2 regions of the Pseudomonas sp. N-1-13 genome follow, and region 1 is predicted to be linked to the other one. Evidence: riboswitches for the same ligand, from Rfam matches in the RefSeq annotation. Region 1 holds a riboswitch; the other holds the start of a gene.

Region 1 (14,555 bases):
GCCCTTCGGCGAATGCGCCCACTTGCAGGCCCTGGGCCGGGGTAGGTTTGACGCCATCCGGCCAGCCGATAGCCTCGGCAATGTTGACGGTGGGGATCAGGGTCTTGTTCGGTTCCGGCAGTTTTGGCGAGGGGCCAGTGCCGTCGGAAACCTGCAGTGTGGAGGACTCGCCGCAAGCAACAAGCCCTGCGGCCAATGCGACGATCAGAAGGTGTGGTGGCTTGAGCATGCGGGCTTCCCTATGAGTGCATGGTGGTTATTCATAGAGAAGCTTAGACCCGCGATGGTTCAACCGGTCAGCCGTGGGCCTGCTTGAACAGCACGGCGATGCCCGGATGATACTGCCCGGCCTCATTGCGCAACTTGCGATAGGCATAAGGGAAGTACCAGGCCACGGCGCAGGTATTTTCCTTCTGCAGTTCATCGATCATGTCCTGCAGTTCTTCCGGCGTGGCGCTCTGCTGGGCCTTTTGCGGTGCGACGAACAGGCAGCCCAATCGCAGGTCACTGGAATAGCTGATACGTTTGGCGTCGCTGGTGATGTCGAGCAGCGGCTGGGTAAGATTGAGGTTCTTGACCTTCGGCCAGCGTTGAGTGGCCTGGATGAAAGCGCGCTCCTCGGTGCCGGCGATGAACAGATCGGCGCTGACGTTGCGTTCGCCTTCTTCATTCTGTTTGCGAGTGGGGGTGTTCTGCAGCGTGACCATCTCGGCCATCCAGGCTGCGGCCGAGAGCAAGCCAAGATTGGCTTTTTCATCGAACCAGTAAGGTGTGTCGTTATCGCCGCGCACGGCGTTGTAACGGTCGATACAGTCAAACCAGCGTTCCAGCACCGGGCGCAGGAATTCCAGTTTTGGATTGCTGATGATCATGCCTTGCATGCTTTTGCCCTCTTGTTATTGTGATATCGGGTCGTGATGCCTATTTGATATCACTTGCCGCAGCATGGCACAAGATTGGCGTCATTTTATTGATCAGGGCCAATGTCCGCTGTTGAACCTGTGCCGGCTTTAATTGACGCTCCACCCCCAACCCTCTAACCTTCGCGGCTTGTTTCAGGTGCTCTGTGACCGGGCGATCGTTGGGTCGACAGAGTGAAACAGGGAAGCCGGTGAGTGCATACGAACCCGGCGCTGCCCCCGCAACGGTAAATGAGTCAACGCTGCGCCTGGCACTACACAGGCCACCAGCCACTGTGTCCGTAGACATGGGAAGGCGCGCAGCCCGGCATCACGCCGCTCATGAGCCCGGAGACCGGCCTGATTCATCCAACGGCATCACGGTGGGCGATGCCAGGCTTGTTGCCGTCTTTTTTGTGCCCGCCCGCCGTTATCCAATCCCAACGGAGAGCTCCCATGACCCACACCCCCGATCGCGACGAACGCCACCTGGCGCGCATGCTGCGCAAGAAAGCCGTGATCGACGAGCGCATCGCCAACTCGCCCAACGAATGTGGCCTGCTGCTGGTGCTGACCGGCAACGGCAAGGGTAAGAGCAGTTCTGCGTTCGGCATGCTGGCCCGGTCCATGGGCCATGGCATGCAATGCGGCGTGGTGCAGTTCATCAAGGGGCGTAACAGCACCGGTGAAGAGCTGTTTTTCCGTCGCTTCCCGGAGCAGGTGCGCTTTCATGTCATGGGCGAAGGCTTCACTTGGGAAACCCAGGATCGCCAGCGCGACATCGCCGCGGCTGAAGCGGCCTGGGCAGTTTCGCGTCAATTGTTGAGCGACCCGTCCATAGGCCTGGTGGTGCTCGATGAACTCAACATTGCCCTCAAGCACGGTTACCTTGACCTGGACCAGGTGTTGAGCGACTTGCAGGCCCGTCCGCCGATGCAGCATGTGGTGGTGACCGGTCGCGGCGCCAAGCCGGAATTGATTGAACTGGCCGACACCGTCACCGAAATGGGCATGATCAAGCACGCGTTCCAAGCGGGTATCAAGGCGCAGAAGGGCGTCGAACTGTGAGCGATGTTCCCTTGGCGAGTCGTCACTGCCCGGCGGTGCTGATCGCCGCTCCTGCTTCCGGGCAGGGCAAAACCACGGTCACCGCCGCCCTGGCCCGCTTGCACCGTAAGCAGGGGCGCAGGGTGCGGGTCTTCAAGTGCGGGCCTGATTTCCTCGACCCGATGATCCTGGAGCGGGCCAGCGGCGCGCCGGTCTACCAACTGGACATGTGGATGGTCGGCGAGCAGGAGAGTCGTCGATTGTTGTGGGAAGCTGCTGCCGAAGCCGACTTGATTCTGATCGAAGGGGTGATGGGGCTGTTCGATGGCACGCCATCGAGTGCCGATCTGGCCCGGCACTTCGGCGTGCCGGTGCTGGCGGTGATCGATGGCACGGCCATGGCCCAGACCTTCGGTGCCCTGGCCCTGGGCCTGGCGCGGTATCAGCCGGACTTGCCTTTCGCCGGGGTACTGGCCAATCGGGTCGGCACCTTGCGTCATGCGCAGTTGCTCGAGGGCAGCCTGACCGAAGGCCTGCGCTGGTACGGCGCCCTGTCACGGGAAACCGGTATCGAGCTGCCAAGTCGCCACCTTGGGTTGGTCCAGGCCAGTGAATTGAATGATCTGGACCTGCGCCTCGACGCCGCCGCCGATGCCTTGGCTGGCAGTTGTGAAGTGGCGTTGCCGCCGGCTGTGGAGTTCGTCGCGCCAGCGGTGATTGCCGCGCAGCCGTGGCTGGAAGGTGTGCGCATCGCCGTGGCCCGGGATGAAGCGTTCGCCTTCACCTATGGCGCCAGCCTTGATTTGTTGCGAGCCATGGGCGCGCAACTGAGCTTCTTTTCACCTATTCATGACAGCGAACTGCCGGCGGCGGACAGCCTGTATCTGCCCGGTGGCTATCCGGAATTGCACCATGTTGCGCTGGCGCAAAACGCGCCGATGCTGGCGGCGATCCGCGCGCACCATCAAGCAGGCAAACCCTTGCTGGCTGAATGCGGCGGCATGCTTTATCTGTTGGACTCGTTGACGGATGTGGACGGCACCCGCGCCGAGCTGCTTGGGTTGCTGGCCGGTGACGCGCAGATGCAAAAGCGTCTGGCGGCCCTGGCGCTGCAATCGGTGGAGTTGCCGGAGGGCACTTTGCGCGGGCATACCTATCATCATTCCCTCACCAGCACCGGGCTGGAGCCGATTGCCCGAGGTCATAGTCCCAATGGCGGGCGTGGCGCGGAGGCGGTTTTCCGGCAGGGTCGGATGACGGCTTCCTATGTGCACTTCTATTTTCCGTCGAATCCAAGGGCGATTGCCGCGCTGTTTGCACCTGATCCTGAGGCCGCTATCGCAAACAGGCTCGCTCCCACCTCCGATCACCTGACCCCTGTGGGAGCGAGCCTGCTCGCGAAGCGGCCATGACAGACACCGCTTTCTCTCAGGCCGAACGCGATGCCGTCTACCGGGCCATCGCCGAACGCCGCGACATGCGCCACTTCACCGGCGGCACCGTTGAGCCAGCGTTGCTGCGTCGCCTTCTGGAAGCCGCGCATCAAGCCCCCAGTGTGGGTCTGATGCAGCCGTGGCGGTTCATTCGCATCAGCGACCGCGCCTTGCGTGGGCAAATCCGTCAACTGGTGGAACAGGAACGCATCCGCACCGCCGAGGCCCTGGGTGAGCGCAGCGATGAATTCATGAAGCTCAAGGTCGAAGGTCTCAACGACTGCGCCGAAGTGCTGGTGGCGGCGTTGATGGATGATCGCGAGCGCTATGTCTTCGGTCGACGAACCCTGCCGGAAATGGACCTGGCCTCGCTGTCTTGCGCGATCCAGAATCTGTGGCTGGCCTCTCGCGCCGAAGGGCTGGGGATGGGCTGGGTTTCGCTGTTCGAGCCCCAGGCCCTGGCCGAGCTGTTGGGCCTGCCCGCCGGCGCCAAACCGCTGGCAATATTGTGCCTGGGGCCGGTCGAGGGGTTTTACCCGGCACCGATGCTTGCCTTGGAAGGCTGGGCGCAGCCGCGTGCGCTGGATGAATTGCTCTACGAAAACCATTGGGGAGTAAGCCCATGAGTGTGGCGTTGCTCAGTGCTGCCGCGGTGGCGCTGGATGCGCTGTTGGGCGAACCCCGACGCTGGCATCCGCTGGTGGCGTTCGGTCGCTTTGCCGATCGTATCGAACAGCGTTTCAACTCCGGCGGGCGTGGCTGGCGCAGCCATGGCGTGACGGCGTGGATCATCGCCGTGGTGCCGTTGACCCTGCTCGCGACGGCGCTGTCCTGGGCGCCGTTGGTGGGCTGGCTGGTGGAAATCCTGGCACTGTACCTTGCCCTTGGCCTGCGCAGTCTCGGGGAGCATGTCGAGCCGGTAGCCCGGGCTCTGCGCGGTGGAGATCTGGACGAAGCGCGCCGGCGGGTCGGCTACTTGGTCAGTCGTGAAACCGCCGAACTGGATGAGACTGCCGTTGCCCGTGCCGCCACTGAGTCGGTGCTGGAGAACGGCAGCGACGCGGTATTCGCCGCGCTGTTCTGGTTCGCCGTCGCGGGCGCGCCCGGTGTGGTGTTGTACCGCCTGAGCAATACCCTCGACGCCATGTGGGGCTATCGCAACGAGCGCTTTGAGCGTTTCGGCTGGGCGGCGGCCAAGATCGATGATGGGCTCAACTACATTCCGGCGCGCCTGGTGGCGCTGACTTACGCCGTGCTTGGAAAAACCCGCCTGGCGCTCAAGTGCTGGCGCACCCAGGGCCCGACCTGGGACAGTCCCAATGCCGGGCCCGTGATGGCCGCCGGCGCGGGTGCGCTGGGGGTCGAACTGGGTGGCGCGGCGGTGTATCACGGCCAATTGCATCAACGTCCACCCTTGGGCGAAGGCGCGCCGGCGAACGCCGACGCCATTGATCGCGGCTGGCAACTGGTCCAGCGTGGCGTATGGTTGTGGTTGCTGATTCTCTGCCTGGGAGCTGAGTTTTATGCTTGAGCACGGTGGGCGCCTGCGCAACGCGGCCCGGCAATACGCGATTGCCGAGGCGCACTGGCTGGATCTGTCCAGCGGCCTGGCGCCCTGGCCGTTCGACGTGCCGGCGATTGCACCGCGGGCCTGGGCACGCCTGCCTGAGACCGATGACGGGTTGGAACAGGCCGCCTGCGATTATTACGGCGCCATGCATGTGCTGCCGGTGGCGGGTTCGCAGATGGCCATCCAACTCTTGCCGCGCCTGCGTCGGGCCGGCAAGGTCGGCGTCCTCTCACCCTGTTACGCCGAACACGCCGAAGCCTGGCGCCGCAGTGGTTACATCGTGCGTGAAGTGCTGGAGCCGGAGGTGGACTTCTTCCTCGACAGCCTTGACGTGCTGGTGGTGGTCAACCCCAACAACCCCACGGGCTTGCTGTTGAGCCCCGAGCGCTTGCTGGACTGGCATGCCCGATTGGCCCAGCGCGGTGGCTGGCTGGTGGTGGATGAGGCGTTCATGGATGTCACGCCACAACTGAGCCTGGCCGCCCATGCCCATCAGGTCGGATTGATCGTGCTGCGTTCGTTCGGCAAGTTTTTTGGCCTGGCCGGGGCTCGCCTGGGATTTGTATTGGCCGAGCGCCACTTGCTCAAGTTGCTCGCCGAACAAGTCGGGCCGTGGGCCGTCAGCGGGCCGACCCGGGTGGTGGGCCAGGCGTGCCTGCTGGACACCGACGCCCAGGCCCGCCAGCGCCAACGCTGCGAAGACACCAGTCAGCGCCTGGCGCTGACGCTCGAACGCCACGGCTTCAAGCCTCAGGGCGGCTGCGGGTTGTTCCAATGGCTGGTCACTGAGCACGCCCAGGCACTTTACGATTTCATGGCCCAGCGCGGCATTCTTCTGCGGTTGTTTACCCATACCAGCAGCCTGCGCTTCGGGTTGCCGGCCGATGACGGTGAATTCCTGCGCCTCGAGCAAGCTTTCGAGGCCTACGCCAAGGACATCCAATGACCACTGTAATGGTGCAGGGCACCACGTCCGATGCCGGCAAAAGCACTCTCGTTACGGCGTTGTGCCGCTGGGTCAGGCGTCAGGGGGTGAGCGTGGTGCCGTTCAAACCACAGAACATGGCACTCAACAGCGCGGTAACGGCCGATGGCGGTGAAATCGGCCGTGCCCAGGCCGTGCAGGCCCAGGCGGCCGGTCTCCAACCGCATACCGACATGAACCCGGTGCTGCTCAAGCCCAACAGCGACACCGGCGCCCAGGTCATTATCCATGGCCGCGCCGTCACCACCATGAATGCCGTGGCCTATCACGATTACAAAGCCATCGCGATGCAAGCGGTGCTGGCCTCCCACGAACGTTTGAGCGCGGCGTATCCGGTGGTGATGGTGGAGGGCGCGGGTTCCCCGGCGGAGATCAATCTGCGCGCCGGTGACATTGCCAACATGGGCTTTGCCGAGGCGGTGGACTGTCCGGTGCTGCTGATTGCCGATATCAATCGCGGCGGCGTCTTCGCCCACCTTGTGGGTACCCTGGAGCTGCTTTCGCCCAGCGAACAGGCGCGGGTCAAGGGCTTCATCATCAACCGTTTTCGCGGCGACATCGCCCTGCTGCAACCGGGCCTGGACTGGCTTGAGGCGCGCACCGGCAAACCGGTGATTGGCGTGTTGCCGTACGTGATGGACCTGCATCTGGAAGCCGAGGACGGTCTCGATCAACGGCAGTCCGACAAGGCCGAGCAGGTGCTCAAGGTAGTGGTGCCGGTATTGCCGCGCATCAGCAACCACACCGATTTCGATCCGCTGCGCCTGCATCCGCAGGTCGATCTGCAATTCATCGGCCCAGGCCAGCCCATTCCCGCAGCTGACTTGATCATCCTGCCGGGTTCAAAGAGCGTGCGCAGTGACCTGGCCTACCTGCGCGCCAACGGTTGGGAGACGGCCATCCATCGTCACCTGCGTTATGGAGGCAAGTTGCTAGGCATCTGCGGTGGTCTGCAGATGCTCGGCCAGCAGGTCCACGATCCGCTGGGGCTGGAAGGGGCCGCGGGCTCCAGCACCGGGCTGGGCTTGCTGGCTTTCGAAACGACCCTGGAACACGAGAAGCAGTTGCGCAATGTGCGCGGTCGACTGGCCCTGGAAGAGGCCGAGGTCAGCGGGTATGAAATCCATGCCGGTGTAACCTCAGGCCCGGCATTGGAAAACCCGGCGGTGCAGTTGGATGACGGGCGTTGTGATGGCGCCCAGAGTCTGGATGGACAGATTTTCGGCACCTATCTGCATGGGCTGTTCGAGTCAGCGGCGGCCAGCAGCGCCTTGCTGCGTTGGGCCGGGTTGCAGAATGTGCAGGCGGTGGACTACCACGGGTTGCGCGAGCGGGACATCGAGCGGTTGGCGGATCTGGTGGAGCGGCATTTGGATACCGGGCTGTTGCGTGAGCTGTGTGGGATCTAGGGTGGCTGCACTGGCCTCATCGCGAGCAGGCTCGCTCCCACAAGGGACTTGTATGCATCGCATAACCACTGTGGGGGCGAGCCTGTTCGCGATGAAGCCGGCAGCAACACCGCCAATTTGAAAGGTAAAAAACATGCTGCAACTGATCCTCGGCGGCGCCCGCTCCGGTAAGAGTCGCCTGGCCGAAAAGCTCGCCACAGACAGCCGATTGCCCGTTACCTACATCGCCACCAGCCAACCCCTGGACGGCGAGATGAACGAACGGGTCGCCCAACACCGCGCTCGCCGTCCGGCCGAATGGGCGCTGGTGGAGGAGCCGTTGGCCCTGGCGCGGGTGCTGCGCGATAACGCCGGTTCAGGGCAATGCCTGTTGGTGGATTGCCTGACCCTGTGGCTGACCAATCTGCTGATGCTCGACAACCTCGAGCAGTTGAACGCCGAGCGTGACGCTCTACTGGAATGCGTTGGCGCGCTGCCGGGCGAAATCATTTTTGTCAGCAACGAGACCGGAATGGGTGTCGTGCCGCTGGGCGAGTTGACTCGCCGTTATGTCGATGAAGCCGGTTGGCTGCATCAAGCTTTGGCCGAACGTTGCCAGCGCGTCGTGCTGACCGTTGCCGGCTTGCCCCTGACTCTCAAAGGTACTGCGTTATGAATCATCGCTGGTGGCTGGACCCGTGCAAGCCCCTCGACACCCAGGCCCTGGAGCAGGCCGCGGTTCGTCAGCAACAACTGACCAAACCGGCCGGTTCCCTGGGGCGACTCGAGGCAGTGGCGGTGCAACTGGCGGGTTTGCAAGGGCAGGTCAAGCCGAGCCTGGATCAACTCTGGATCGCAATTTTCGCAGGTGATCATGGTGTGGTGGCCGAAGGCGTATCGGCCTATCCCCAGGAAGTCACCGGGCAGATGCTCCTCAATTTCGTCAGCGGTGGCGCGGCGATCAGTGTATTGGCGCGGCAACTGGGCGCCTCGTTGGAAGTGGTTGACCTGGGCACTGTGACGCCTTCGCTGGCGCTACCCGGTGTGCGGCATCTGAACGTGGGGCCAGGTACCGCGAATTTCGTGCAGGGGCCGGCGATGACCGTGACCCAAGGCGAGCAGGCATTGCTGGCCGGACGTGACAGTGTGTTGCGTGCTGTCGCCGCCGGAACGCAGCTGTTCATCGGCGGCGAAATGGGCATCGGCAACACCACGGCGGCCAGTGCCCTGGCCTGTGCCTTGCTTGACTGCCCGGTGACTCACCTGGTCGGGCCGGGCACCGGGCTGGACGCCGCGGGTGTCAGCCGCAAGGCTCAAGTCATCGAGCGCGCCCTGGCGTTGCACGGTGCACAGCGTAACGATCCACTGCAAACACTGTTCAACCTGGGCGGGTTTGAAATCGCAGCGTTGGCTGGCGCGTATCTGGCCTGCGCCCAGCAGGGCGTTGCGGTGCTGGTGGATGGTTTCATCTGCAGCGTCGCAGCACTGGTGGCGGTGCGTCTCAATCCTCAATGCAGGCAATGGCTGTTGTTCGGCCATCGCGGTGCCGAGCCGGGGCATCGGCACGTTCTGGAAACCCTCGGCGCTGAGCCGCTCATTGACCTGGGCCTGCGCTTGGGTGAGGGCAGTGGTGCGGCGTTGGCGGTGCCGCTGTTGCGCCTGGCGTGTGATCTTCACGGGCAGATGGCGACGTTTGCCGAAGCGGCTGTGGCGGATCGCCCGGCATGACTTTGCACCTGGACCTGCTGCGCCACGGCGAGACCGAACTGGGCGGCGGGCTGCGTGGCAGCCTCGACGATGCCTTGACGGACAGGGGCTGGGAGCAGATGCGCGAGGCGGTCGCGGCGCGCGGGCCCTGGGATCGGCTGGTGAGTTCGCCGTTGCAGCGTTGCGCCCGTTTCACTGAGCAACTCGGCGTCCAGCTCGATGTGCCGGTGCACCTGGACAAGGGTCTGCAGGAGCTGCATTTCGGCGCCTGGGAAGGCTGCAGCGCGGCGGCGTTGATGGACACCGACGCCGAGGCGCTGGGCCGCTTTTGGACCGATCCCTACGCATTCACTCCGCCAGACGGCGAGCCGGTGCTGGAGTTTTCGAAGCGAGTCCTGGCGGCGGTTGAACGCCTGAGGACCGCGTATGCAGGGCAGCGCGTATTGCTGGTCAGCCATGGCGGGGTGATGCGCTTGCTGCTGGCGCGAGCCCGCGGTCTGCCTCGGGAGCAGTTGCTCAATGTAGAAGTGGCTCATGGCGCGCTGTTTTCTCTTCGGGTGTCGCCTGGTTCGGTGTTGAAGGAAGAGGGCTGAAGATGCTGGCGTTCTGGATCGCCTTGCAGTTCCTGAGCAGCCTGCCGGTTCGCTTGCCGGGCATGCCTGAGCCTGCGCAGTTGGGGCGTTCGTTGCTGTTTTATCCGCTCATAGGTCTGTTGTTCGGAGGCTTGTTGTGGGGGCTTGATGCCCTGTTGCTTGGCACGCCGCTGCTGCTCCATGGAGCCCTGTTGCTCACCGCTTGGGTGCTGCTTAGCGGCGGCCTGCACCTGGACGGGCTGGCCGACAGCGCGGATGCCTGGCTCGGCGGTTTTGGCGATCGCGAGCGTACGCTGCTGATCATGAAAGACCCCCGCAGCGGGCCGATTGCGGTGATTACGCTGGTGTTGGTGCTGCTGCTCAAATTCGCCGCATTGCTGGCGCTGATCGAGCAGCGACAAACCCTGGCATTGATCATCGTGCCGGTGTTGGGGCGTGGCGCGTTGCTGGGGTTGTTCCTGACCACCCCATACGTGCGTGCCGGCGGGTTAGGGCAGGCGCTCGCCGACCATCTGCCGCGCCACAGCGGCTGGCAGGTATTGCTGGCCTGTGCGCTGGGGGGCGTGCTGGTGGCGGGCTGGGTCGGGGTATCGGCGCTGGTCATCGCTCTAACGGTATTTATCGGGTTGCGCCAGATGATGTTGCGCAGGCTGGGAGGGTGTACCGGGGATACGGCAGGCGCCTTGCTGGAGCTGCTTGAAATGGTGGTGTTGGTGGGGCTGGTGCTGATCTGGAATTGAGCGCTACCTGTCTGGCTGGGGATTCAGTTTGAAATTTCCTGAATTAAAATTTGCATTCACTTAATCGCGGGTATATACACGCACTATGCTTGCCTCCCAATGTTTGTGCATCAACCTGCGTCGCGCTGCTCGGGGCGTCAGCAGGTATTACGACGGCGCCCTCGACGGCTTCGGGATCAACGTCGCCCAGTATTCCTTGCTGAGCAACCTGGCGCGCCTGGACCAACCGAGTATCTCTTCCCTGGCCGAGGCCATGGGCCTGGACCGCAGCACCCTGGGGCGCAACCTGCGGGTACTGGAAGGTGAGGGGCTGGTGGCGCTGGCCGAAGGTGAAGACTTGCGCAATCGCATTGTCGAACTCACTGAAGCCGGGCATGCCCGGCTGGCGGCGGCGTTGCCGGCCTGGGAAGCGGCGCAACAACGATTGATCGATAAGCTGGGCGCCGAAAAGCGCGCAACGTTGCTGGCCTTGCTGGATGAACTGGCGTGAAGCCGGTTCGTTCGAAGATAAGCGGGTATATACCCGTGACCGGAGAATAATAATGACATCGATGTGGCGTACCTGTGGTTGGGTTCTGGTGGGCGGCGCGCTGATCCTGGCGTTGTCCCTGGGTGTACGGCATGGCTTCGGGCTGTTTCTGGCGCCGATGAGTGCCGAGTTTGGCTGGGGTCGTGAGGTGTTTGCCTTCGCCATTGCCTTGCAGAACTTGATCTGGGGCTTGGCGCAACCTTTTACCGGGGCGCTGGCCGACCGCTTCGGTGCCGCGAAAGTCGTGCTCATCGGTGGCGTGCTGTATGCCCTCGGTCTGGTCTTCATGGGCATGGCCGACTCGCCATGGTCGCTTTCATTGAGCGCGGGTCTGTTGATTGGTATCGGTCTGTCCGGCACGTCGTTTTCGGTGATCCTCGGCGTGGTCGGGCGTGCTGTGCCGCCGGAAAAACGCAGCATGGGCATGGGGATCGCCAGCGCTGCCGGCTCCTTCGGCCAATTCGCCATGTTGCCGGGCACGCTGGGGCTGATTGGCTGGCTCGGCTGGTCTGCCGCGCTGTTGGCGCTGGGGCTGCTGGTGGCGCTGATCGTGCCGCTGGTGAGCATGCTCAAGGACACCCCTGCGCCGCTGACCGGTCATGAGCAAACCTTGTCCGAAGCGCTGCGCGAGGCCTGCAGCCACTCCGGCTTCTGGCTGCTGGCGGTTGGCTTTTTTGTCTGTGGGTTCCAAGTGGTATTCATTGGCGTGCATTTGCCGGCCTATCTGGTGGACCAGCACCTGGCGGCCAGCGTCGGCACGACGGTGCTGGCCCTGGTCGGCCTGTTCAATATCTTCGGCACCTACACCGCAGGCTGGTTGGGCGGTCGGATGTCCAAGCCGCGCTTGCTGACCGGGTTGTACCTGTTGCGGGCGGTGGTGATTGGCTTGTTCCTGTGGTTGCCGGTGACGACTACCACGGCTTACCTGTTCGGGATGGCGATGGGCTTTTTGTGGCTGTCGACGGTGCCTTTGACCAACGGCACGGTAGCGACGTTGTTTGGTGTACGAAATCTCTCAATGTTGGGTGGGATCGTGTTCCTGTTCCACCAGTTAGGTTCGTTCCTGGGGGGTTGGCTGGGTGGGGTGGTATACGACCGAACCGGCAGTTATGACTTGATCTGGCAGGTGTCGATCCTGCTCAGTCTGCTGGCGGCGGCGTTGAACTGGCCGGTGCGTGAGCGTCCGGTGGCGCGGCTGCAAGTTCAGGCAGGTGCGGCATGAGCCGCGTAGGCCCGTGGTTGATTGCTGCCGGTGCCGGCCTGCTGCTGGTGGTCGCCTGGTGGGGGTGGCATCAGGGCGGGCTGGCGTTGATGCAACTGGGTATGGGCACCTGCTGAGCGGTGGACGGCGCCGGGTAGGGGGGAGTAACGTCGGGGTCTGACGTGCTTTCAAGGAGATTGCGACATGCTGATGCGCAGGTTTGCTGTACCCGCTCTGCTGCTGGCTTTGACCGGGCACGTATGGGCCGCTGACTGCCCACCCATGCTGGAGGGCTCGCTGCCCAAGTTGCGGGCCAAGGAAAACATCGATCTGTGCCAGCGTTTCGCCGGCCAGCCGCTGGTGGTGGTCAATACTGCCAGCTTCTGTGGTTTCGCCCCGCAGTTCAAAGGTCTGGAGGCACTCAACCAGCGCTATAAAGGTGACGGTCTGCAAGTGCTGGGGGTACCGTCCAATGACTTCAAACAGGAATCCAAGGACGGCGAAGAGACGGCCAAGGTCTGCTACGTCAATTATGGCGTGACCTTCACCATGACCGAGCCCCAACCGGTACGCGGCGCGGACGCCATCCCGTTGTTCAGGCATCTGGCCGAACAGTCCGGGGCACCGAAATGGAATTTCTACAAGTATGTCGTGGACCGCCAGGGTAAAGTCGTCGCCAGCTTCTCCAGTCGGACCAAACCCGACGATCCTGAATTCATCCAGGCGGTAGAAGCGGCCATCGCCTCCCGCCCCTGATCGCCAGTCACGAAAAAGCCCCGCCTCTTTGCAGAGTGCGGGGCTTTTTTCGCTTCAGATGGCGAGGGGTTCAGGCTCGCCGTGAATCATCAGAAGCGGTAGGTTGCACCGACACCGAAGCCATTTGCGCTGTTTTCGTATTCAGCGTTGTAGGACTGGCCCAGAGCGTTGCTGTGATTGACGCTGACTTTCTCTTCCTTGAGATAGGAATACGCCACGTCGATGGTCAGGTCTTCGGTCGGGCTCCAACCTGCACCCAGGCTGAAGATGGTCCGGTCGCCGGTAGGGATGCGTGGCGAGCGGTCGATGTTGTTGGTGGGTGACTGGTCGAAGGTCAGGCCGGTACGCAGCACCCACTGTTTGTTCAACTGGTAGGACGTACCGATGGCGTAGGCCCAGGTGTCATGCCAGTTCTGTTCCTCGGTAATGGTGCCAAGGAACGCAGGAGCCAGTGCACCACCGTTTGCAGGCGTGACGCCTTGGTTGTCCACGGTGATTTCTTTCAAGCGGCTCCAGCGAGTCCAGGTGCTGCCGGCATAAAGGGTCCAGGCATCGTTGAGCTTCTGGGTGACCGAAAAGTCCACCGATTCAGGTGTCGTGATGTCCAGCGAAGCGTCATAACGCGCCCCGCTCAGGAACCCGGCAGGAGTGCCGGCACCCGGGCTTACCTTGGTGTGGCCTTCAAGTTTGTACTTGACCTTGGAGTGGTAGGTCAGGCCAACACGAGTGGTGTCGGTCGCCTGGACCAGCACGCCGATATTGTAGCCATAGCCAATGTCGTCGCCCTTGATCTTCACTTCGCCATCGTTCGGTGAAAGCGGCGTGGTCAGGGTCGATTCCAGTGCGCCGGAAATGTGGTTGATGGTCGGGCCGAAACCGATCGACACCTTGTCGTTGAAGGCGTAGCTGACGGTGGGCTGGAAGGCGACGACTTTCACTTCGCTCTTGCTGCCGAAGTTGCGACCCTGGAAGCTGCTTTCGTAATCGGTGATCAGGCCGAACGGTGCGTATACACCCAGGCCGAAAGCCCATTGATCATCGATAGGCTTGACGTAATAGCCCATCGGAACGGCAGTGAACGGCACCATGTCGCCCTTGTTGGTGCCCGATTGGCTACCGCTGGCGTCGTTGATGTCGGTGGACGCGTCGATAGCGGCCATACCGCCCGTAACTTGCTGGCGCTTGAGGCGCGACATGCCGGCCGGGTTGCCAAACACAGTGCTTGCATCATCGGCAGAGGAAGAACGCCCAGCGAAACCGGTGCCCATGCCACTGATGCTTTGTTCGTTCAAGGCAAAGCCACTGGCGAAAATCTGCGTGGATGCCAAGGTAACGGCAAGGCCAAGGGTGGTTTTGAGCATCATTTTTTTCATTGTTAGAACTCCAGGTGATCACCGGGGCGAAAACTACCAACATTTTCGTTTAAGCGCTATAGGCTGTATGGCTTGATTTAGAGCGGTTTTGTAGGACAATCAGACCAAATTCGCGGCTGTTGTAGGAACTTTCCAGATCTGACCTTAGCAGGCGACCTGATTCAGCGGCGAAACACAACTTTGCCAGGCGCAGGTGAAATCCCGCAGGCGCCCTTGAGGGTGAAATGTCTGGCGCCAGATCCGGGCCATGCCTAACAGGTCATCGGCGTCAGGAAGCGCGAGGTTCTGTTCCTCCACCAAAAGCCAGGCAATGGCGGTGGCGTAACGCAGATTG
Region 2 (14,555 bases), 700 kb from region 1:
CTTTAAGGCTCTTAGTTGTCGTAACCCAAATTCGGCGCCAACCAGCGCTCAGTCACGCTCAAGTCCTGGCCTTTGCGCGCGGTATAGCTCTGGACCTGATCCTTGTCGATCTTGCCCACGGCGAAGTATTGCGCCTGGGGATGGGCGAAATACCAGCCGCTGACGGCTGCCGCCGGGAACATGGCGTAATGCTCGGTGAGGAATACGCCGCTGCGTCCAGCCTTCAGTTCGCTGGCCTCGGGGTCGAGCAGGCGGAACAAGGTGGCCTTTTCGGTGTGATCCGGGCAGGCCGGGTAACCGGGGGCAGGGCGGATGCCGGTGTATTGCTCCTTGATCAGGGCGTCGTTGTCCAGGCTTTCGTCCTTGGCGTAACCCCAATGTTCCTTGCGCACCTGCTGGTGCAGCCATTCGGCGCAGGCCTCGGCCAAGCGGTCGGCCAGGGCCTTGACCATGATCGAGTTGTAGTCGTCGCCGGCTTCCTGGTAGGCCTTGGCGACTTCTTCGGCGCCGATGCCGGCGGTGGTGATGAAGCCGCCCACGTAGTCGGTCACACCGCTGTCCTTGGGCGCGACGAAGTCGGCCAGGGAGAAGTTCGGCTTGCCATCGGTCTTGATGATCTGCTGGCGCAGGTGATGCAGGCGGGCCAGTGGCTTGCCATCCTCGCCATAGACTTCCAGATCGTCGTCATGCACCTGGTTGGCCGGCCAGAAGCCGAACACGGCGCGGGCGCTGATGAGTTTCTCGTCGATGAGCTTGCGCAGCATCGCCCGGGCATCGGCGTACAGGGCAGTAGCCGCTTCCCCGACCACTTCGTCGGTGAGGATGCGCGGGTACTTGCCGGCCAGGTCCCAGGAAATGAAGAACGGTGTCCAGTCGATGTATTCGGCCAGGACGTTGAGGTCAATGTTGTCCAGCACCTTGGCGCCGGTAAAGGTCGGCTTGACCGGCTGGTAGCTGCTCCAGTCGAACTGCGGTTTTTTCGCCACGGCGGCCGGGTAGCTCAGGCGTTCGGTACGGGCGCTGCGGTTGGCGGTGCGCTCGCGAACGTCGATGTACTCCAGGCGGGTTTTCTCGACGAATGCCGGCTTGAGTTCCTTGGACAGCAACTGGGTGGCCACGCCCACGGCGCGCGAGGCGTCGGTGACGTAGATCACCGCGTCGTTGCTGTACTTGGGTTCGATTTTCACTGCCGTGTGGGCCTTGGAGGTCGTGGCGCCACCGATCATCAGGGGCAGGTGGAAATCCTGGCGCTGCATCTCGCGGGCCACATGCACCATCTCGTCCAGGGACGGAGTGATCAGGCCGGACAGCCCGATGATGTCGCACTTCTGCTCCTTGGCCACCTGCAGAATCTTCTCTGCCGGCACCATCACGCCCAGGTCGACCACGTCATAGCCGTTGCAACCGAGCACCACGCCGACGATATTCTTGCCGATGTCGTGGACGTCGCCCTTGACCGTGGCCATGAGGATCTTGCCCTTGGCTTCTGGCTTGTCGCCTTTTTCCGCCTCGATGAATGGAATCAGGTGGGCCACGGCCTGCTTCATCACCCGGGCGGACTTCACCACTTGGGGCAGGAACATTTTGCCGGCGCCGAACAGGTCGCCGACGATGTTCATGCCGGCCATCAACGGGCCTTCGATGACTTCGATCGGCCGGGCGAACGACAGCCGCGATTCCTCGGTGTCTTCGACGATGTGCGTGGTGATGCCCTTGACCAGCGCGTGTTCCAGGCGCTTGTTCACTTCCCAGCCACGCCACTCTTCGGTTTCCGCTTCCTTGACGCTGCCGTCGCCCTTGTACTTGTCGGCGATGGCGAGCAGGGCGTCGGTGCCTTCAGGCGTGCGGTTGAGGATCACGTCTTCCACCGCGTCGCGCAGTTCCACCGGGATCTGGTCGTAGATCTCCAGTTGGCCGGCGTTGACGATGCCCATGGTCAGGCCCGAGCGGATTGCATAGAGCAGGAACACCGAATGAATCGCCTCGCGCACCGGGTTGTTGCCCCGGAACGAGAAGGACACGTTGGACACGCCACCCGAGGTCAGCGCATAAGGCAGTTCGTCGCGGATGTAGGCGCAGGCGTTGATGAAATCCACGGCATAGTTGTTGTGCTCTTCGATACCGGTGGCGACGGCGAAGATGTTCGGGTCAAAGATGATGTCTTCCGGCGGGAAGCCGACTTCATTGACCAGGATGTCGTAGGAGCGCTTGCAGATTTCCTTCTTGCGCGCTTCGGTATCGGCCTGGCCAGCTTCGTCGAAGGCCATCACCACCACGGCGGCGCCGTAGCGTTTGCACAACTTGGCGTGATGGATGAACTGCTCGACGCCTTCCTTCATGCTGATGGAGTTGACGATGCCCTTGCCCTGGATGCACTTGAGGCCCGCTTCGATCACTTCCCACTTGGAGGAGTCGATCATGATCGGCACGCGGGAAATATCCGGTTCGCCGGCAATCAGATTGAGGAAGGTCACCATGGCCTTCTTCGAATCGAGCATGCCCTCGTCCATGTTGATGTCGATCACCTGCGCGCCGGCCTCGACCTGCTGCAGGGCCACTTCCAGGGCTTCGGTGTAGTTGTGTTCGCGGATAAGGCGGGCGAACTTGGCCGAACCGGTGATGTTGGTCCGCTCGCCGACGTTGACGAACAAGGAGCTGCGATCGATGGTGAACGGTTCCAGGCCCGACAGGCGGCAAGCCCGCGGGATCTCCGGAATCTGGCGCGGTGCGTAGCCGGCCACGGCCTTGGCGATGGCTTCGATGTGCGCCGGGGTGGTGCCACAGCAGCCGCCGACGATGTTCAGGAAGCCGCTTTGGGCAAACTCTTCGATGACTTTGGCGGTGTCCACCGGCAGTTCGTCGTATTCACCGAATTCATTGGGCAGACCGGCGTTCGGGTGCGCCGATACGTGGGTGCTGGCCTTGTTCGACAGTTCTTCGAGGTACGGGCGCAGTTCGCTGGCACCGAGGGCGCAGTTCAACCCAACGGAGATTGGCTTGGCGTGAGCGACGGAGTTCCAGAAGGCTTCGGTGGTCTGGCCGGACAGTGTGCGGCCGGACGCGTCGGTGATGGTGCCGGAGATCATGATCGGCAGTTCGACGCCTAATTCCTCATACACCCCTTGCACGGCGAAAATCGCTGCCTTGGCATTAAGCGTGTCGAAAATGGTTTCGATGAGGATCAGGTCGGCGCCGCCTTCGATCAGGCCCTTGGTGGCCTCGGTGTAGTTCTCCACCAGCTCGTCGAAGGTCACGTTGCGGTAGCCGGGGTTGTTCACGTCTGGCGACAGCGAGCAGGTGCGGCTGGTCGGGCCCAGCACGCCGGCTACGAAGCGCGGCTTGTCCGGTGTTTCAAGGGTCTTGGCGTCGGCGACCTTGCGGGCCAGGCGCGCGCCTTCCAGGTTCAGCTCGTAGGCCAGGCCCTGCATGCCGTAGTCGGCCTGGGACACCTGGGTGGCGTTGAAGGTGTTGGTTTCCAGAATGTCGGCACCGGCATCCAGGTAGGCTTTTTCGATGGCGCCGATCACATCCGGACGGCTCAGGACCAACAAATCATTGTTGCCCTTGACGTCGCTCGGCCAGTCGGCGAAACGCTTGCCACGATAGTCCTGTTCCTCAAGCTTGTAGCTCTGGATCATCGTACCCATGCCGCCGTCGAGGATCAGAATGCGTTCCTTGAGGGCCTGCTGGAGAAGATAAAGGCGAGCGCTGCGATCGGACATAGGACTACCTGGAAAAAGACCATTACGAAGGCGGGGATGATAGCAAACCTGTACAGGATTTGATCATGGGTGGCTTTTGCATGAATCCTGCTCATGTTTGCATCGCGATGGCGGCCCGGTAGAATCGCCGGATTATCTCTTAGGGACCCGAGACATGCCGTACCGCGTCTTATTCGGCAGTCTGTTGCTGCTGTTGTCTTTTTACTCAGTGGCAAAGGATCCCGCCCCGGCGATTTCCTACACTCGCGATATCCAGCCGATCTTCACGGAAAAATGCGTCGCCTGCCACGCCTGCTATGACTCTGCGTGCCAATTGAGCCTGGGCAGTGGCGAAGGCGTGTCCCGGGGCGCGAGCAAGCTGCCAGTCTATGACGGTGAACGACGCCAGGCTGCCGAACCCACCCGTTTGTTCTATGACGCCTCCGGCCAGCGGGCCTGGCAGCGCAAAGGCTTCTATTCCGTGCTGGATGCTCAAGGCAGTCAGGCCGCGCTGATGGCGCAGATGCTCGAACTGGGCCACAACACACCGTTGCAGCCCAACGCCAAGCTGCCCCAGGACATCGTGCTTGGGCTTGAGCGTGACAACAGCTGCCCGATGCCGGGGCAATTCGACGAGTACGCCGCCGCGCATCCCAAGGAAGGCATGCCTCTGGCGGTCACTGGCCTGACCGACCAGCAATATCAGACCTTGCAGCGCTGGCTGGCCGCGGGTGCACCCATCGATCAGCAAGCGCTGGCGCCGAGCGCCGCCGAAGCGTTGCAGGTGGTGCAGTGGGAAAACCTGCTCAACGCCCCCGGCGCCCGGGAAAGCCTAGTGGGCCGGTGGTTGTTTGAGCACTGGTTTCTGGCGCACATTTATTTCAAGGATGGCGAGCCGGGGCATTTCTTCCAGTGGGTACGTTCGCGCACGCCTACCGGCCAGCCAATCGATCTGATCAACACCCGCCGCCCGAACGATGACCCAGGCACCCGTGTGTATTACCGGCTCTGGCCGGTACAAGGGGTGATCGTGCACAAGACCCACATCACCTACGGGTTGAGCGCGGCGAAAATGGCGCGGATCAAGAGCCTGTTCTACAGCGGCAGATGGCAGGTCACTGCGTTGCCAGGGTACGGCCCGGAGCGGCGGGCCAACCCGTTTTCCACCTTCGAGGCGATCCCGGCCCAGGCCCGCTATCAGTTCATGCTCGATAACGCCGAGTATTTCGTGCGCACATTTATCCGCGGCCCGGTTTGCCGGGGCCAGATCGCCACGGACGTGATTCGCGACAACTTCTGGGCGTTGTTCCAGGCCCCGGAACATGATCTGTACATCACCGACCCCAATTACCGCGGCCAGGCCACACCGTTGCTGGCGATGCCGGGGCAGAATGACGACGTGGGCAGCGTCCTGAGCCTGTGGCTGGACTACCGGGACAAGCGCAACGAGTACGAAGCCTTGCGTCGCGACAACTACGCCGACCTGCCTGCGCCCAGTTGGTCGACGCTGTGGGCCGGCAACGACAATGCCTTGCTGAGCATTTTCCGGCATTTCGACAGTGCTTCGGTCACCAAGGGCCTGATTGGCGAGGTGCCGCAGACGATGTGGCTGTTCGACTTTCCATTGCTGGAGCGCACTTATTATCAGTTGGCGGTGAACTTCGACGTGTTCGGCAACGTGTCCCACCAGGCCCAGACGCGACTGTATTTCGACCTGATTCGCAACGGCGCGGAGCAGAACTTCCTGCGGCTGATGCCAGCCGATTCCCGCGAGGACTACCTCAACGATTGGTATCAGTCGGGCGGAAAATTCAAGATGTGGCTCGATTACGAGGCCATCGACGACGACAAACCCACCGCTCTCAAGCTTGACGAAGATGATCCCAAGCGCGATTTCGTCCAGCAATTGCTGGTTCGTTATGGTGATTTGAACGCGCGGCCCGATCCGATCAACCGGTGTAATGGCGCCTATTGCTCGCGTCCGAACATTGATCCGGCCTTACAGAACGCCGAACAGGCCCTCAGTCGCCTGTCTTCCCGACCGGCGGCGGGCCTGAGCGTCATCAACCAGTTGCCGGAAGCGACCATGTTGCGCGTCGAAACCGTCAGCGGTCGCCGTGAGGTCTACAGTCTGCTGCGCAACCGCGCTCACAGTAACGTGGCATTTTTGCTCGGCGAGGCGCTGCGATACCAGCCGGGGCTGGACACCTTGACGGTCTTTCCGGGTGTGCTGAGCAGCTATCCGAACTTCATCTTCAACATCCCCGCCGAGCAAGTGCCGGCCTTTGTCGACGCCATGGAGGGCGCCCGGGACGGGCAGGCTTTCGAGCGAATTGTCGAGCGCTGGGGCATTCGGCGCAGTCACCCGCAGTTCTGGCAGTACTTCCATGACCTGAGCCACTACCTGCAGGAGACGGAGCCGCTGGAAAGTGGGGTGCTGGACATGAATCGCTACCAGAACCTCTGACCAGGATATCCGGGCGCTTTCCTGACAAAAATACTAGGACTTTGTCCGGCGCGATGATTGGCGTAAACTGCCGACAAGCCTGCGAGGAGTTTCCATGACCGCCATTACCATTACCGATGCCGCCCACGATTACCTGGCCGACCTGCTGTCCAAGCAGAACACCCCAGGTATCGGGATCCGCATCTTCATCACCCAGCCCGGCACCCAGTACGCTGAAACCTGCATTGCCTACTGCAAGCCGGGGGAAGAGAAACCTGAAGACACCGCGCTGGGGCTCAAGAGCTTCACCGCGTACATCGACTCGTTCAGCGAAGCGTTCCTGGACGACGCGGTGGTCGACTATGCCACCGACCGCATGGGCGGCCAGTTGACCATCAAGGCGCCGAACGCCAAGGTGCCGATGGTCAATGCCGACAGCCCGGTCAACGAGCGCATCAATTATTACCTGCAAACCGAAATCAACCCGGGGCTGGCCAGCCACGGCGGCCAGGTATCGCTGATCGACGTGGTGGAAGACGGCATCGCCGTGCTCCAGTTCGGCGGCGGTTGCCAGGGCTGCGGCCAGGCCGACGTGACCTTGAAGGAAGGCATCGAGCGCACCTTGCTCGAGCGTATCCCGGAACTCAAGGGCGTGCGCGACGTGACCGACCACACGCAGAAAGAAAACGCCTACTACTGATAGGTGTTCGCTGCGGATACAAAAAAACGGCGCCCGTGAGCGCCGTTTTTTTTGGGCGGATCCGACATCCGCGCAAGCTGATCCACCGCTTTCGCGAGCAAGCCCGCTCCCACATTGGGGCGGCGGTGATGTTCGATTTTTTAATCGCCGCAAATCCCTGTGGGAGCAAGCTCGCTCTTAAAGTTGTGTTTTCAGGGTCTGTAGAGATGCGCGTGCCCGGCGCGGTAGAGCGACGACTCACTGAACACATCATTACCCAGTACGCGTCCCACCAGAATCAGCGCCGTGCGTCGAAAGCCCTTGGCCTGGACCTTTTCGGCAATGTCAGCCAGCGTACCCACCACCCAATCCTGATCCGGCCATGTCGCCCGGTGAATCACTGCGATCGGACAATCCGCGCCGTAGTGGGGCAGCAGTTCGCTGACGATTTTTTCCAGATGATTGACGCCCAAGTGAATCGCCATGCTCGCCCCGTGCTGCGCCAGGCTGCCCAGTTCTTCGCCGGCGGGCATCGCGGTTTTGTCTGCGTAGCGGGTGAGGATCAGGCTTTGGGACACGTCCGGCAAAGTCAGTTCGGCGCCCAGCAGGGCGGCGCAGGCGGAGGTCGCGGTCACGCCGGGGATGATCTCGAACGGGATGTCCAGTTCCCGCAGGCACCGAATCTGCTCGCCAATGGCGCCATACAGGCTCGGGTCGCCGGAGTGCACCCTGGCCACGTCCTGGCCCTTGAAGTGAGCGGCCTTGATCAACTCGATAATCTGCTCCAGGTGCAGCTCGGCGCTGTTGACCACCTGTTCGGCGCTGTGGCCTTCCAGCACGGCTGTGGGCACCAGGGAGCCGGCGTAAATGATCAGCGCGCAGCTGCGGATCAGTCGCTGACCTTTGACAGTGATCAGTTCCGGGTCGCCAGGGCCGGCGCCAATGAAATAAACGGTCATGACCGGTTCCTAAAGGTGAGTGGGCGACCCTTTGAATGAAGATCGCTCATGATCCAGGGCGCGAATTATCGGGTTTTACGACGTCACCGCCAATGCCAGCGTGGCGCTTGGGGTCTTTTGGCGAGGAATCAACAGCGTCGCAGGTGTCGCGCCCAACCGGTCGGCCAGGGCCAGGGCAGCGCTTTCGGCGATGCCATAGCAACCGGTGCGTTCAAAAGCGATCTCGGAGCGGTGACTGAGCCGCTGCTGGTAGCTGGACAATTGCTCGGCATTGAAACAGGTCAGCGGCAACTCCAGTTGCTCGGCCAGCTCCAGCAGGCCCGGCTCGTCACGCTTGAGGTCGATACTGGCCAAGGCGCGAACCTCAGAGAGCTCGATGCCGTGTGCCCGCAAAGTCTGATCAAGCAGTTCTCGCAGCGTGCTGGCCGGGCAGCCGCGTTGACAGCCCAGGCCGACCACCAGGATCGGCCCGGTGCTCATGCGTCGTGCTGAGCCTGGTCGCCACGCCGGAACAACCATGCGCTGACCAGGCCCAAGGCCAGCCAGAACGCGACGTTGGTCAATTGCGAGGCGAGCTTGAACTGGCTTTCAAGTGCTTCGGGCGCCAGCATCGAGTGGACCTCAGGCTGCGGCGCACCGATGACATGGGGCAGCAGCAAGGTCGCCACGCCCAACAGTTTGAGCAACCAATGCCTGCCGAAGACAATCAGGGCGATACCTACCGCAGTGGAGGCCGCCGTGCCGATCCACCACATCTGCCGTTGGGCCAGATCGGCCGCCGCCGTACCAGGCAGCTCCGGTGGCAGGCCGAGGGTGGGGGCCAGGACAAACGTGGCATAACCGGCCAAACCCCAAAGCAATCCCTGGGACGTGCGAGTCGGCGCCCGCAGGGTGTACAAGCCCGCCAACATCAGGGCGAAACCCACCGCGACTACCAGATTGCCGCCGGTGGTGGAGAGCAGTCGTTGCCAACCGTCTTCCGGCTCCCACGCTTGGGCATCATGGGAGTGAACGGCCCCAGCGGCGTGCTCATGGTGCTCGGTAGCCGGTGCGCTTTCGTAGGTTTCGGCCTGCAGAATCAGCGGCGATACCCAGAAACTCTGGAGGAGGGTTAGCAGCAGGGCGGCCAGCAACCCGCTGAAACCGGCGGTTTGCGCGATACGCTTGATCATGTCGTCAGGTCTCAATGGCACGGGAATGCGGCGCTGTGGCGGGTGTCGTGGGCCGCGTTGTGCACCGCTTCGATGTGGGAGAAACCGGCGAAATAGACCAGGCCTGCACCGAGGATCGAGGCGAAAATCGCCGCGCTCAGGCGCTGGCTCAGGGTCGTGGAGCTGCTGGCGGTACGGGCGGTGCTGCTGATGGTCGACATGGCGCTTCCCTATGGTCTCTTGTCATCGGGTGAAGCGAGCGCAATGAAACCCCGGGCGCAGGCCCGCCAAGGTTCGAACAGCGCCCGCCCACCGCGGGTTTGTTGATGCATGAGTCATGGGCCGGTCTCCGGGCTCGCGAGGGGCAGGGCTTGTGCCTGGCCGACAAGCGTCACCTTCCCATACCGTGAGGCACAGTGGATCTGACGCTTCTCTCGCTTACCGTTGCGGGGGCAGCACCGGACTGACGTGGCCTTGAAGTAAAGCACACGATTCACCGGTTTCCCGTTTCACCCTGTGAAGGGCACCCGTAACTAGGCGCACAGGAGAGCATGGGCGGGGGCGGGGCGTCAATTGGCTGATACCCGTTGCGCCCATCGCGAGCAGGCTCGCTCCCACAGTTGAGCTTTGTTGAACATGAATTTTGTGATCGGCGAGATTTACTGTGGGAGCGAGCCTGCTCGCGATAGGGCCCGCAAGACACCACAGAACTCACCTGCGGACATTGACCCGCCCCCACACCCTGCGTAGCCTTGCGCCTTCGAGGTTCTTCGGCATTGGCCGAAGCTAAGAAGGGAACGCGGTCCAAGCCGCGGCTGCCCCCGCAACTGTGAACGGTGATGTTTCTGCAAGGCCACTGTGCATGCTCTTGACCAAGGGTGCACGGGAAGGCGCAGTAACTGCCAGTCGAATGACTGGCCCGCCGTCAGCCAGGAGACCTGCCTCGACACAGATTCTCACTACAACCGGGCGGGGTGATCCGGTGGCGAAATCTTCCGCGTGCGCCCATGCGTGCGGGTTGTCGTCCCGTTTGCCCGCCACCTTGCCAAAGGGCATCCGATGAAAACACTGGCCAAACTCCCTGTCACCATCGTCACCGGCTTCCTCGGCTCGGGTAAAACCACCTTGCTGCGGCACATGCTCGACAACGCCCAGGGCCGCCGCATCGCCGTGATCGTCAATGAGTTCGGCGAGCTGGGTATCGACGGCGAGATCCTCAAGCAGTGCTCGATCGGCTGCACCGAAGAAGAAGCCAACGGTCGCGTCTATGAACTGGCCAACGGTTGCCTGTGCTGCACCGTGCAGGAAGAGTTTTTCCCGGTGATGCGCGAGTTGGTGGCGCGGCGCGGTGACCTCGATCACATCCTTATCGAAACCTCGGGCCTGGCCCTGCCCAAACCGCTGGTCCAGGCTTTCCAGTGGCCGGAAATCCGCAGCGCCTGCACCGTCGATGCGGTCATCACCGTGGTCGACAGCCCGGCCGTGGCCGCCGGCACGTTCGCCGCGTTCCCGGACCAGGTCGATGCCCAGCGCAAACTTGACCCCAACCTGGACCACGAATCACCGCTGCACGAGCTGTTCGCCGATCAACTGGCGAGCGCCGACCTGGTGATCCTCAACAAAGCCGACCTGATCAGCCCTGAAGACCTGGCCAAGGTGCGCCTGGAAGTGGCCGAAGAACTGCCGCCGGCGGTCAAGGTCATCGAAGCCAGCAGCGGTCGCTTGCCTTTGGAAGTGTTGATCGGCCTGGGCGCCGGCTCCGAGGAGCACATCGACAGCCGCCACAGCCATCACGATCATCACCATGACGGCGACGATGACGACCATGATCATGACGCGTTCGACTCTATTTCCATCGAGCTGCCCCAGGCCGACGAAAGCCTGCTGCTGGACGCGCTGACCCAGTTGGTGGTCCAGCACGGCGTGCTACGGGTCAAGGGGTTCGCGGCCATTCCTGGCAAGCCGATGCGTTTGCTGATCCAGGGCGTGGGCACGCGCTTCGACAAACATTTCGACCGGCAGTGGGGCGCCGATGAAGCGCGGGTGACCCGTCTGGTGCTGATCGGCCAGGCGCTGGATGCCGGGCTGCTCGAAGCGCAATTGCGCGCCGCCCTCAGCGTCTAAGCCATGCACCTGCTCAGGACCCAGCCCGGCGGTTTCGTGTCGGACGACAACATTGCCGATCTCGGACAAACCCCCGCCGAGCTGGTGATCCTGTGCAGCGGCGACTCCAGCCTGGCGCTGCTGGCCGAAGCGGCGCGGCAGTTGCCGGACGACTATCCGCAGTTTCGCCTCGCCAACCCGATGCAGGTGCAAAACCACGCCTCGGTGGATCTGTATTTCGACGACGTGTTGCGTCACGCCAAGGTCATCCTGCTTTCCCTGCATGGCGGTATCGGTTATTGGCGCTACGGCATTGAACGTCTTATGGAACTGGCCGAGCGCGGGGTGAAGCTGATCCTGGTGCCGGGGGACGATCGACCCGACCCGGAGCTCAGCGACCTGAGCAACGTGCCCAATGAGGATCGGGACCGGCTCTGGCAGTTCCTGCGCCAAGGCGGTTTGGGCAATGCCCTGGACCTGTTCCATAACCTGGCCAGCCAATGGTTCGGTCGCGACTATCCTTGGGGCGAACCGCAAACCCTGCCGCGCACGGCGATCTACCATCCGGAACGAACCAACGCCAGCCTGAGTGATTGGCAAAGCGACTGGCGGGCCGGGCAGCCGGTGGCGGCGGTGCTGTTTTATCGCTCCCACCTGCAAGCAGCGAACACGGCGTTCATCGACGTGTTTTGCCAGCGTCTGCAAGCGGCGGGGCTCAATCCCTTGCCCATTGCCGTGGCGAGCCTCAAGGAGCCTGCTTGCCTGGCCTTGGTTGAAGACTGGCTGGATGAGGTGGCGGCGGGGGTGATCCTCAACACCACCGGTTTCGCCCAATCGAGCCCCGAAGCGCCGCACTTGCGACCGTTTCGCCGCAATATCCCGGTGATCCAGGCGATCTGCGCCCAGGACAACGAGCCTGGCTGGCGCGCCAGTGAGCAGGGTCTGGGCCCGCGGGACCTGGCGATGCACATTGCCCTGCCGGAACTGGACGGGCGGATCATCAGTCGCCCCATCAGTTTCAAGGACCTGGCCTGGCGCAGCGAGCGCAGCCAGAGCGATGTGGTCTGCTACCGGGCCGTGCCCGAGCGCATGGATTTTGTCGCTGAGCTGGCGTGGCGCTGGACTACCCTGGCGTGCCTGCCTAACTCGCAAAAGCGCGTGGCGCTGATCCTCGCCAACTACCCGACCCGGGATGGGCGCATCGGTAACGGCGTCGGCCTGGACACCCCGGCGGCGGCAGTGAATATCCTGCGGGCCTTGGAGGCCGAGGGCTATCCGCTGCCGGCTGAACTGCCTGCGAGCGGCACCGCGCTGATCCAGCAGTTGCTCGGCGGGGTAAGCAACGACCTGGACAGTCTTGACCAACGGCCCTGTCACCAGAGCCTGGCGCTGGATGCTTACCGGGCCATGTTCGACGCCTTGCCCGAGGCCAATCGCCAGGCGGTGCTGGAGCGCTGGGGCGCGCCCGAACAGGACCCGATGTTCCGCGATGGCCGGCTGATGATTGCTGGCGTGCGCCTGGGCCTGACGTTCGTCGGCATCCAGCCGGCTCGAGGCTATCAGGTCGATCCGAGCGCCGTGTACCACGACCCGGACCTGGTGCCGCCCCACGGCTACCTGGCGTTTTATTTCTGGCTGCGCAACACCTACGGGGTTCACGCGCTGATTCATGTCGGCAAGCACGGCAATCTCGAATGGCTGCCGGGCAAGGGCGTCGGGCTGTCGGAAAACTGCTGGCCGGATGCGCTGCTGGGACCGTTGCCGAACATCTATCCGTTCATCGTCAATGACCCGGGCGAGGGCGCCCAGGCCAAGCGTCGCACCCAGGCCGTGATTATCGATCACTTGATGCCGCCGCTGACCCGGGCCGAAACCTATGGGCCGCTGCGTAACCTTGAGCTGTTGGCTGACGAATACTACGAAGCGCAACTGCTCGACCCACGCCGCGCCCGGGAACTGCAGCGAGACATTCTGAATCTGGTGCGCGAGACCCACATCGACCGCGAGTTGCAACTGGACGGCGACGCTGACGTGGCAATCTGGCTGCCGCGCCTGGACACTTACCTGTGCGATCTGAAGGAGTCGCAGATCCGCGACGGCCTGCACATTTTTGGCGAGTCGCCCACACAACGGTTGCGCATCGACACCTTGCTGGCGTTGCTGCGCATTCCCCGGGGGGATGGCAAGGGCGCGCAGTCGAGTTTGCTGCGGGCGCTGGCCAAGGCCTTTGCGCTGGGTTTCGATCCGCTGGATTGTGCGCTGGCCGAACCCTGGACCGGCGCTTGTCCCGAAGCCTTGCGTCGGCTCAGCGACGAACCTTGGCGGACCGCTGGCGATACTCGTGAACGTTTGGAATTGTTCGCCGGGCAATTGATCGAGCAGGCCCTGGAGGGCGTGGTCGCGCAACTTGAGGCGCCGGGTTGGGAAACGGTGAACAGCATTATTGAAAACCTGCGCGGCGTCGTGGCTCCGCGTCTGGACGCTTGCGGCCCGGCGGAAATGCGCGGTTTGCTCGATGCCTTGAGCGGGCGTTTCGTGCCGGCCGGCCCCAGCGGTGCGCCCAGTCGCGGGCGCCTGGATGTGCTGCCCACCGGGCGCAACTTCTTCTCGGTGGACGTGCGCAACCTGCCGACTACCACCGCGTGGCGCATCGGTTTTCAGTCGGCGTCCCTGATCCTTGAGCGGCACTTGCAGGACCACGGCGATCACCTGCGTCAATTGGGGCTTTCGGTGTGGGGCACCGCCACCATGCGCACCGGCGGTGACGACATTGCCCAGGCCATGGCGTTGATGGGCGTGCGTCCGGTGTGGGCCACGGGCAGCCAGCGAGTCGACGATTTCGAGATCCTGCCGTTGAGTCTGCTGGACCGGCCTCGGGTCGATGTCACGCTGCGGGTCTCCGGGTTCTTCCGGGACGCCTTTGCCAATCTGATCCGCCTGTTCGATGCAGCGGTGCAGGCCGTCGCCGCCCTCGACGAACCGGACGACATGAACCCCTTGGCGGCGAAGGTGCGCAGCGAGCGCCAGGCCCTGTTGGAATCGGGCCTTGACCCTGAGGTCGCGGCCCGTCAGGCCGGGTGGCGGATCTTCGGCGCCAAGCCCGGCGCCTACGGCGCGGGTGTGCAGGGCGCCATCGACGGCCGCCTGTGGCAGAGCCGCGAAGACCTGGCGCAGGTCTACCTGAATTGGGGTGGCTACGCCTACGGCGCCGGCGATGAAGGCACTGCCGCCCGGGAGCAGTTCTCCCGGCGCCTTAGCCAGGTGCAGGCGGTGTTGCAGAACCAGGACAACCGCGAACACGACCTGCTCGACTCCAACGATTACTACCAATTCCAGGGCGGCATGCTGGCGGCGGTGGAGACCCTTGGCGGCGCAACGGCGGCCAGTTACCACGGCGACCACAGCCAGCCGGACTTGCCCAAGATCCGCACGTTGAAAGAAGAGCTCAACCGCGTCATTCGTTCCCGGGCGGCCAATCCGAAGTGGATCGACGGGATCAAGCGCCACGGCTATAAA

Evidence for each region. A riboswitch is a leader RNA that binds a small molecule or an ion and turns the genes downstream of it on or off. The one in region 1 is predicted to bind cobalamin.
Region 2: linked by a shared signal. The riboswitch ahead of AC3I65_RS16235 (CbtB domain-containing protein) and the one ahead of cobO (cob(I)yrinic acid a,c-diamide adenosyltransferase) in region 1 are both predicted to bind cobalamin.

Annotation. Positions count from the first base shown of each region.
Region 1 covers NZ_JBYNRI010000001.1:4,326,699-4,341,253, reverse strand. Annotated here, with positions in the region: gene AC3I65_RS19520 (PQQ-dependent sugar dehydrogenase) at 1-229, opposite strand, end outside; gene AC3I65_RS19515 (hypothetical protein) at 297-881, opposite strand; cobalamin riboswitch at 1,041-1,277, shown strand; gene cobO (cob(I)yrinic acid a,c-diamide adenosyltransferase) at 1,356-1,967, shown strand; gene AC3I65_RS19505 (cobyrinic acid a,c-diamide synthase CobB) at 1,964-3,358, shown strand; gene bluB (5,6-dimethylbenzimidazole synthase) at 3,355-4,005, shown strand; gene cbiB (adenosylcobinamide-phosphate synthase CbiB) at 4,002-4,910, shown strand; gene cobD (threonine-phosphate decarboxylase CobD) at 4,903-5,895, shown strand; gene AC3I65_RS19485 (cobyric acid synthase) at 5,892-7,343, shown strand; gene cobU (bifunctional adenosylcobinamide kinase/adenosylcobinamide-phosphate guanylyltransferase) at 7,477-7,998, shown strand; gene cobT (nicotinate-nucleotide--dimethylbenzimidazole phosphoribosyltransferase) at 7,995-9,050, shown strand; gene cobC (alpha-ribazole phosphatase family protein) at 9,047-9,622, shown strand; gene AC3I65_RS19465 (adenosylcobinamide-GDP ribazoletransferase) at 9,625-10,362, shown strand; gene AC3I65_RS19460 (MarR family winged helix-turn-helix transcriptional regulator) at 10,448-10,852, shown strand; gene AC3I65_RS19455 (MFS transporter) at 10,905-12,113, shown strand; gene AC3I65_RS19450 (glutathione peroxidase) at 12,297-12,848, shown strand; gene AC3I65_RS19445 (OmpP1/FadL family transporter) at 12,938-14,221, opposite strand; gene AC3I65_RS19440 (hypothetical protein) at 14,366-14,555, opposite strand, start outside.
Region 2 covers NZ_JBYNRI010000001.1:3,625,955-3,640,509, reverse strand. Annotated here, with positions in the region: gene metH (methionine synthase) at 12-3,722, opposite strand; gene AC3I65_RS16260 (fatty acid cis/trans isomerase) at 3,877-6,168, shown strand; gene nfuA (Fe-S biogenesis protein NfuA) at 6,263-6,847, shown strand; gene cobM (precorrin-4 C(11)-methyltransferase) at 7,039-7,785, opposite strand; gene AC3I65_RS16245 (cobalamin biosynthesis protein) at 7,861-8,265, opposite strand; gene AC3I65_RS16240 (CbtA family protein) at 8,262-8,957, opposite strand; gene AC3I65_RS16235 (CbtB domain-containing protein) at 8,969-9,157, opposite strand; cobalamin riboswitch at 9,260-9,482, opposite strand; cobalamin riboswitch at 9,683-9,896, shown strand; gene cobW (cobalamin biosynthesis protein CobW) at 9,996-11,060, shown strand; gene cobN (cobaltochelatase subunit CobN) at 11,064-14,555, shown strand, end outside.